DNA from 2 places in the Arthrobacter sp. WCS2018Hpa-7 genome. Region 1 is predicted to be linked to the other one. Evidence: riboswitches for the same ligand, from Rfam matches in the RefSeq annotation. Region 1 holds a riboswitch; the other holds the start of a gene.
What was found. Region 1 has a riboswitch for S-adenosylmethionine ahead of RQH14_RS14610 (DUF1737 domain-containing protein). Riboswitches for the same ligand answer to the same signal wherever they lie in the genome.
Positions count from the first base shown of each region.

Region 1 (4,412 bases):
CCTCAAGGGTTACAAGCGGGAATGGCTGCGGCACGATCTGATTGCGGGCGCTGCACTGTTTGCTCTGCTGGTGCCCGCCGGGATGGCCTACGCGCAGGCGGCAGGGCTTCCCCCGGTCACCGGGCTCTACGCGACAGTGGTCCCGCTGCTGGTTTATGCGGTGGTGGGACCTTCCCGCATTCTGGTCCTGGGACCCGATTCTGCCCTTGCTCCCATGATTGCCGCGGCCATTGTGCCGCTGGCAGCGGGAAGCAGCGAAAAATCCGTGGCGCTGGCCGGCTTGCTGGCCGTGTTGATCGGGGCGCTCATGCTTGCGGGCTCGGCACTGAAACTGGGAGCCATCACGGGCTTGCTGTCCAAACCCATCCGGCTCGGGTACCTCAACGGAATCGCGCTGTTGGTGGCCCTTTCGCAACTCCCGGCGTTTCTGGGGATTGAGGCCGACGGCGACATCTGGCAAAAGCTCGCGAAGGTCACCACCGGGTTACTGGGCGGCGAGGTCAACATCACCGCGCTGCTGTTGGGAGTCGGGTCGCTGGCTCTCATCTGGATCCCCCGGCTCCTGAAATGGAAGGTGCCCGGCGTTTTGCTGGCGGTGGTTGGCTCGTGCCTGGCGACGGCGGTCTTCGGGCTCAACGGCGACGTCAAAGTCACCGGGGTCCTGCCGCAGGGCCTGCCCATGCCCGCACTCGGGGGCATCGGCTGGGCCGACGCCCTGACGCTGTTCCCTGCCGCCGCAGGCATTGCACTCATGGCTTTCGCTGACACAGGGGTGTTGTCACAGACATTGGCAGCCAAGGAAGGGAAGAAGGTCTCCGGAAACAGGGAGATGGCTGCGCTTGGTGCAGCCAATGCTGCTACAGGCCTCCTGGGCGGGTTCCCCATCTCCGGCAGTACCTCCAGGACCCCGGTGGCCGTGGATGCCGGCGCGAAATCCCAGATGACAGGGGTGGTGGGCTCCGTGTTGGTGCTGGCGTTCATGCTGCTGGCACCGGGCGTGACCGAGTACCTGCCATCGGCAACCTTGGCCGCCGTCGTCATCGCCGCAGCCATTGCCCTCGCGGATCCAGCGGGCGTCCGGCGGCTCCTGCGCCTGAGCCGCAGCGAGTCCGTGGTGATGCTGGCCGCGTTCGTGGGAGTGCTGACGGTGGGTGTCCTCCAGGGAATCGTGGTGGCCATCGCCTTGGCGCTCCTGGATTTTGTCCGCAGGGCATGGGATCCGTACCGAACCGAACTCGGCGCCGAGGAAGGCGTCCCCGGGTATCACGACCTTGAACGGCACCCCGAAGGCGAGCGAATTCCCGGGCTCTTGATCCTTCGATTCGATGCACCCCTGTTCTTCGGCAACGGACAGGTCCTGGCCAGCTTTGTCAGGGAGCAACTCGACGAGGCCCCGGACGAGTCCGCGGAGCCCATTACCCACGTCATCCTTGCTGCAGAACCCATCACGGGGATCGACACCACCGCCTTGGATGACCTGGTAACCCTGGACGAATGGCTGGCCAGAAAAGGAGTGGACCTGGTGTTTGCCGAGCTCAAAGGACCTGTGAAGGACAAGTTGATCCGCCTTGGTACGGCGGCCCGATTTACGCCGAACCACTTCTACCCCACTGTCGGCGCGGCAGTGCGGGCGCTTAAGGACCGGCAGTGAAGCAGCCGCCGATTACGCAACATGACGACGGTGCAGCCACCCGCAAGTGCAGCCCGACGCCCGTGGATGTTACGTTTTTCTTGAGTAATGAGTACCAGCGCAAAGCCCTGACTTGCTGGTCGGCAACCCTCTCTCCGGCGGGGTGCCTCAGGTGACTACTCGGCGTATCGACAACTCGAACTGCAAGCGTGACTGAGGAGCACCAGCAATGCCTGAACCCACTGAAGAAAAACTCTCTTACCGCCTGATTACAGGCCCGGATAATCGCGATTTCTGCGAGCGTATCCACAACTCCCTCGCCGAAGGCTATGTGCTCCATGGCAGCCCGGCAGCTACCTTCAACGGCACGGAAGTCATCGTGGCCCAGGCAATTGTGCTGCCTGCGGCGATTGCCAATGCGGATGCCGCCGTCGCCAACGCAGTGGACCAGCTCGAGAACTACGACGATGAAGAAGCATTCGAGGGCCACGCATGAGTTACGCAGGTGACCTGACCCCGCAGGATGCGTGGGCCAAGCTTGAAGAAGGCGCCATCCTGGTGGATGTGCGCACCGAGGGCGAGTGGGCCCACATCGGCATCCCGGACACCAAAGCCACTGAGAACGATCCCCTGTTCATCCAGTGGAACCTCGCCGGCGGTATCCCGAACTCCCGCTTCATAGAGGACCTGCAGCAGCAGGCACCCGAGGACGATGCCGTGGAGCTCGTCTTCATCTGCCGCTCCGGGCAGCGCTCCATCTCCGCCGCCATTGCCGCAACGCAGGCCGGCTTCACGGCCTACAACGTCCTTGAGGGCTTCGAAGGCGAACCGGACCGCTACGGTGAGCGCACCGTGAACGGCTGGAAGAACCGTGGCCTGCCGACGAATCTGGGGACCGAGTAAGTGACTTTCAATCCCGACGCCGCCGGCTGGAGCCCTGACACCCAGGCCGTTCGCGGTGGCCTTGACCGCACCAATTTCCAGGAGACATCCGAGCCCGTTTTCCTGAACTCCGGCTTTGTATACGAATCGGCCGCCGCTGCCGAACGTGCCTTCACCGGCGAGGACGAACGCTTCGTTTACTCCCGCTACGGCAACCCATCTGTCGCCACATTCCAGGAGCGGCTGAGGCTGCTCGAAGGCACTGAGGCGTGCTTTGCCACGGCGTCCGGCATGTCCGCGGTTTTCACTGCCCTGGGTGCCCTGCTGGCTGCAGGCGACCGTGTGGTTGCCGCCCGCTCGCTGTTCGGCTCCTGCTTCGTAATCCTCAACGAGATCCTGCCCCGCTGGGGCGTGGAGACTGTGTTCGTTGACGGCCCGGATCTGGATCAATGGCGTGAAGCCCTCTCGGAACCGACCACTGCCGTGTTCTTCGAGTCGCCGTCCAATCCCATGCAGGAAATCGTCGACATCGCCGCCGTCAGCGAACTGGCGCATGCCGCCGGGGCGACCGTCGTGGTAGACAATGTCTTCGCCACTCCCCTGCTGCAGCGTTGCGGTGAGCTGGGCGCGGACGTGATCGTGTACTCCGGCACCAAGCACATTGATGGCCAAGGTCGTGTCCTTGGCGGTGCGATCCTGGGCACCAAAGAGTTCATCGATGGTCCCGTCAAGCAGCTCATGCGCCACACCGGTCCCTCTCTTTCCGCGTTCAATGCCTGGGTGCTGACCAAGGGTTTGGAGACCATCGGACTGCGGGTAAACCACAGCTCGGCATCCGCTTTGAAGATCGCAGAGTGGCTCGAGCAGCAACCTGCCATCAGCTGGGTCAAGTACCCGCTGCTCAAGTCCCACCCGCAGTACGAGCTTGCCGCAAAGCAGATGAAGGCCGGCGGCACCGTGCTGACGTTCGAGCTGTCTCCTTCGACCGGGCGCTCAGCCAAAGAGGCTGCGTTCGCCCTGCTCGATGGCCTCCGCGTCATTGACATCTCCAACAACCTGGGCGATTCCAAGTCGCTCATCACCCACCCCGCCACCACCACCCACCGGGCCATGGGACCGGAGGGCCGGGCGGCGATCGGGCTTTCCGACGGAGTAGTCCGACTCTCTGTGGGACTGGAAGACGTGGACGACCTCGTCCTGGATCTGGAGAAGGCCCTCAAACAGGTCTAGCCTTGTTGCCATGAGCGGGAACCATCCCTATCGCCGTGCCGGAGCGGTCATCGTTGCCGGCACGGCGGTGTGGTTCGTGGGAATCTCGCCGGTCTCGCGCGTCTACATGACACCGGACGATGCCGAACGCCTGCGCATGCTGACCTCCGGACGGCGCGGTTGGATCGTGGGCCAGCACCTTACCGCCGTGGGAACCGTGGCCGTGCCGGTGGGATTCGCCGCGTTTGCCCGTGCCGTTCCGGGCAAGAACGCCGTTCCGGGCCAGAACGCCGTTCCGGGCCACAATGCACCACGTGGGAATGCGAAGAAGTGGGCTTTCGCTGCCGCCGCCGCATTGCTCGCCGGCGCCCCGCTCTTCGTCTCCAGCCTCGCCCGGCGGGCTGCTGACCTTGAGGGTTTTGCCTACCGCCGAGGATCCAGCGCGCCTTTCCTGGCCTATTCCGGGCTGCATGTTGTGGCGTTGGCCGCCTTGGGTGGGAGTCTTCTTTCCATGCCCACAAAACGCTGGATCGGCGTCACAGCTGCGGCCAGCGCACCTGTCTACGGCGCCATTCTGGTAGCGAAAAAGGACATCCCGCCGTTCTGCTTCTATCTTGTGGAAGGTCTCACGGGCGCCTACTTGATGGCCTGGGAAGAGCCGGAACCCAACAAGGCCTAAGGCCTCCTGACC
Region 1 covers NZ_JAVTJB010000013.1:34,419-38,830, forward strand. Annotated here, with positions in the region: gene RQH14_RS14605 (SulP family inorganic anion transporter) at 1-1,651, shown strand, start outside; SAM riboswitch class IV at 1,735-1,846, shown strand; gene RQH14_RS14610 (DUF1737 domain-containing protein) at 1,860-2,126, shown strand; gene RQH14_RS14615 (rhodanese-like domain-containing protein) at 2,123-2,533, shown strand; gene RQH14_RS14620 (O-succinylhomoserine sulfhydrylase) at 2,534-3,742, shown strand; gene RQH14_RS14625 (hypothetical protein) at 3,753-4,400, shown strand; gene RQH14_RS14630 (glutamate--cysteine ligase) at 4,397-4,412, opposite strand, start outside.

Region 2 (4,412 bases), on a different contig from region 1:
CCCCGCCGCCGAAACTACAGTTAATGCCCATGTTTGCCGCAAACATGGGCATTAACTGCCATCTCGCGGGGAGAAAAACTAGCGGCTTGCCGCCGGCACCAGCACCCAGAGCACTTCGACGGTTTCGTCCGTGGGGTTGATCCAGGTGTGCGGTTCGCGGCCGGGGAAGGAGAGTGTGTCCCCTTCTTCAAGGTCGTACTCTTCATTGGTCAGGATGAGCTTGATCCTGCCCTTGACCACGTGCAGGACATCGACGTCGCAGTCTACGGCGTAGAGCTCGTTCTCCCCACGGCCCCGCGGCTCTATAGTGGCCTGCAAAATCTGGAGTCGACGCTCTGAGCGGGCCGTCAGCAAACGCTCCACAATGCCCTGGCCACCCAAGGAGATGCGCGGACCGTCGTCGCGTTTGGTCAGGTGCGTTTCCGGGGCGGCGAACAAGTCGCCTACGGACACCGACAGGACCTGGCACAGGGTGACCAGAGAAGCGACCGACGGCGATGTCAGGTCACGCTCCACACGGCTGAGGAAGCCCTTGGTCAAGCCGGTAGCATCAGCCACTTGCTCGATGGTGAGGCGCTGCGCCTGCCGGGCTGCGCGGATTCTGGAACCGATGGCAACGGGAACATTGCTCGGTTCAACGGGGAGAGCCTTCATTCACGAACCTTTCAGGCCTGTCATGTGGCCCTGTCATTGGAGCAATAGTAGCCGGGAGACAGGCCAACAGGACCAGAATCCGCGGAACCATGACCAAAGCACCTTGACTGTTACTCCGATCACAACATATCCTCATAGGCAACAAGTGTTGTCTGTGAGGCACACAACACCTCCCCAATCTCCAACCATCAGCACAGAGACTTCGACGCTTCGCAGGAGTATCGTCGAAAACCCCAACCTCCGTGCATCAGCTCCAAGGACCGTTCATGGAATCTTCGGCTATTAACATCGCAATCGTGGTGGTGTACCTGCTCGCCATGCTGGCATTCGGCTGGTGGGGCAAGTCCCGCACCAAGAACAACAGCGACTTCCTGGTGGCCGGCCGCCGCCTGGGACCGTTCCTTTACACCGGCACCATGGCCGCTGTGGTCCTCGGTGGCGCTTCCACCGTGGGCGGCGTCGGCCTCGGCTACAAGTTCGGCATCTCCGGCATGTGGCTGGTGGTGGCCATCGGCTCAGGCGTGCTGCTGCTCAGCCTCCTGTTCGCCGGCACCATCCAGCGCCTGAAGATCTACACCGTCTCCCAGATGCTGAGCCTTCGCTACGGCAGCAGGGCCACACAGACCTCAGGCATCGTCATGCTGGCGTACACGCTCATGCTCTGCGCTACGTCCACCGGCGCCTACGCCACCATCTTCGTGGTGCTCTTCGACTGGGAACGCTGGCTGGCCATCGCCGTTGGCGGCGCGATCGTCCTGGTCTACTCCACCATTGGCGGCATGTGGTCCATCACCTTGGCCGACCAGGTCCAGTTCATCATCAAGACCGTCGGCATCTTCTTCCTGATGCTCCCGTTCGTCCTGAACGCTGCCGGCGGCATGGACGGCATCCGTGAGCGCCTCGACGACACCTTCTTCCAGATCGATGGCATCGGCGCCCAGACCATCATCACCTACTTCGTGGTCTACACGCTGGGCCTGCTGATCGGCCAGGACATCTGGCAGCGCGTCTTCACCGCCAAGACCCCCACGGTTGCCCGTTGGGGTGGCGCCACGGCCGGTGTCTACTGCATTCTCTACGGCATCGCCGGCGCCCTGATCGGCCTGGCTGCCCGCGTGGCCTTGCCGGATATCGACGTCGCCAACCTCGGCAAGGACGTTGTCTACGCAGAGGTAGCCACCCACATCCTGCCCGTCGGCATCGGCGGCCTGGTCATGGCCGCGGCTGTCGCAGCCATGATGTCCACCGCTTCCGGCGCCCTGATTGCCGCAGCAACGGTGGCACGTGCGGACGTTGTCCCGTTCGTGGCCAGCTGGTTCGGAAAGACCATCAACACCGATGACAGCGAAAATCCCGAGCACGACGTCAAGGCAAACCGCTACTGGGTTCTTGGACTCGGCATCGTGGCAGTACTGATTTCCATGGCAGCACAGGACGTGGTGGTAGCCCTCACCATCGCCTACGACATCCTGGTAGGCGGCCTCCTGGTAGCAATTCTGGGCGGCTTGGTGTGGAAGCGCGGCACGGGCATCGCCGCTGCGTGGTCCATGGCAGTGGGATCGGTGTTGACTCTGACGCTGCTGATCCTCTTCGCCGTGGGTGTCATTCCGAGTGCGGACGGCGTCTACGCCAACGAACCGATCTACTTCGGCCTCGCTGCCTCGTTCATCGCCTACGTCGTGATTTCACTGCTCACCCCGCCAACGGATCCCGCCGTCCGCGCGGCCTGGGATAAGCGCGTTGCAGGTGCCGTCTCTGAGGAACTCCCGCCTGAGGCCCACCCGGTCAGCAGCCACAAGTAACGCAACAAGCAACAGAGCAACGTTCGACGGCGGCGCCTCCCCTTTCCGGGGTGGCGCCGCCGTTGTTTTGTCCCCGCCGTTGTTTTGCCTCCGGGAACTGGGCGTTGCGTGGCCCGCTGTGCTCCCTAAAACCCCGCCAAAGCACGCAGAGCAGGCCTCACAACGGGAGGGGGTTGGGGTGCTGTGCTGTAGGGTGGTCCCAGCTTCAAGAGATGTGGTGCCAAGCTCCGACTGGCCACACACCAACCCCATGTTCACGGGTGGTTCGGATGAGGAAGCGGCCCGTCCCGGACCAGAGACAACCGAGCGGGCAAGAGCACTCCCCCAAGGAGCAGTCCCTTGCCATACCAAGGCGATACCACCCCGGCACCAAGCAGTCCGGCACCAAGCACCCCGGCACCAACAGCCACGCCCACAGTTGCGGTGATTCCCGCCGTCGACCTTTTCATGGGCACGGTCACCATCACCGCGAAGGCCGGAACCCGGCGGTTTGGACATCCCCAGCCGCACCTGATCGCGCAAGCGTTGGCCCGGGCCGTCCGTCCGACGCTCTGGTGTGAGTCGTCCAGGACACTCACGGTAACTGTTGCCGCCGTCGGCAAACGCGAGGGTGTGCGGCAGCACTACACCCTCTCCCGGGAGGACTAAGCCTGGATTTCCTCGTCCTCGTCGCGGAACTCTTCGGTTTCATCGATCGGGACCACGCGTTCGTCGTCCTCCGGGGCGTCCACTTCTTCCACCCAGGCCTCGTCCACTTCCTGGTCCTCTGCGTAGTCGTAGGCGGGATCCGACTCGATGGTTGCCCGGTCCGGGTGCTTGGCGTGTGATTCGGTGGTGTCCATGCTGCAACCTCCGTCTCGTGGGCGGCTCAAAGCCCAGTTGAACGTGTGCGGGGAGGGCCCCCGCCCCTGTCCTTCCATCTGAGCACCGGCTCAGTCGAGGGTCAAGGACGGCCGGAAATTACGGTGCACCGAACATTCCAGCTAAGGAATACCAGCCAAAAATCCGCGCGGATAAGCGGTAGTGTGGGGCGTGCAATGGGGCCGCAACTACCCCACCCAGCACAGGAGAGAAAGTGCAACAGCACCAGGAATCCCCCGGTTCGTCGAGCCCCGCTCCGGACCCCACCCCGGAATCGGCAGCCCCCGAAAACGACGTAACGCAACCGCCGCCGCCCTCGCACGCCGACATCCGCCGGTGGCGTCAGTACCTCGCCGATGAACGTGCCGAGGCCGCCGTCTACCGCGAACTCGCCCAGAGGCGCGACGGCGAAGAACGCCAAATCCTGCTGGCCCTTGCCGAAGCCGAAGGCCGTCACGAGGCCCACTGGCTCAAGCTCCTCGGTGAGCACGCCGGAATGCCCAAGGCCGCATCAACCCGCGGCCAGTTCCTGGGCTTCCTGGCCCGCAACTTCGGGTCCGTCTTTGTGCTGGCCCTGGCCCAACGAGCAGAGGGCCGCTCCCCCTACGGCACCGAACCCGCGGCAACAGCTGCCATGGTGGCCGACGAACAGATCCACGAAGAGGTGGTCAGGGGACTGGCCACCCGCGGCCGGAACCGGCTTTCCGGTACTTTCCGTGCCGCGGTCTTTGGCGCCAACGACGGTTTGGTGAGTAACCTCTCGCTGGTCATGGGCATGGCCGCCACCGGCGTACCCAGTCCGGTGGTGCTGATGAGCGGTGTGGCAGGTCTTTTGGCCGGCGCACTGTCCATGGGCGCCGGCGAGTACGTCTCGGTCCGCTCCCAGCGGGAACTGCTCAATGCGACCCTGCCAACGCAAGCCACCCTCACGGCTGCCCCGTCCTTGGACATCGAGCACAACGAATTGGTGCTGGTGTACCTCGCCCGCGGTATGACCCGCGAAGCCGCCGAGCACCGCGCCGCAGAGCGCATGGGCGTGTTCAGCTGCGACTGCGATCCCAGCCTCTCCTTGCAGCCTGAGAAACCTGCCACCGA
Region 2 covers NZ_JAVTJB010000002.1:15,666-20,077, reverse strand. Annotated here, with positions in the region: gene RQH14_RS02690 (helix-turn-helix domain-containing protein) at 79-654, opposite strand; gene RQH14_RS02685 (sodium:solute symporter) at 921-2,456, shown strand; SAM riboswitch class IV at 2,660-2,779, shown strand; gene RQH14_RS02680 (hypothetical protein) at 2,796-3,104, shown strand; gene RQH14_RS02675 (hypothetical protein) at 3,101-3,298, opposite strand; gene RQH14_RS02670 (VIT1/CCC1 transporter family protein) at 3,532-4,412, shown strand, end outside.
Region 2: another riboswitch for S-adenosylmethionine. It lies ahead of RQH14_RS02680 (hypothetical protein); the one in region 1 lies ahead of RQH14_RS14610 (DUF1737 domain-containing protein).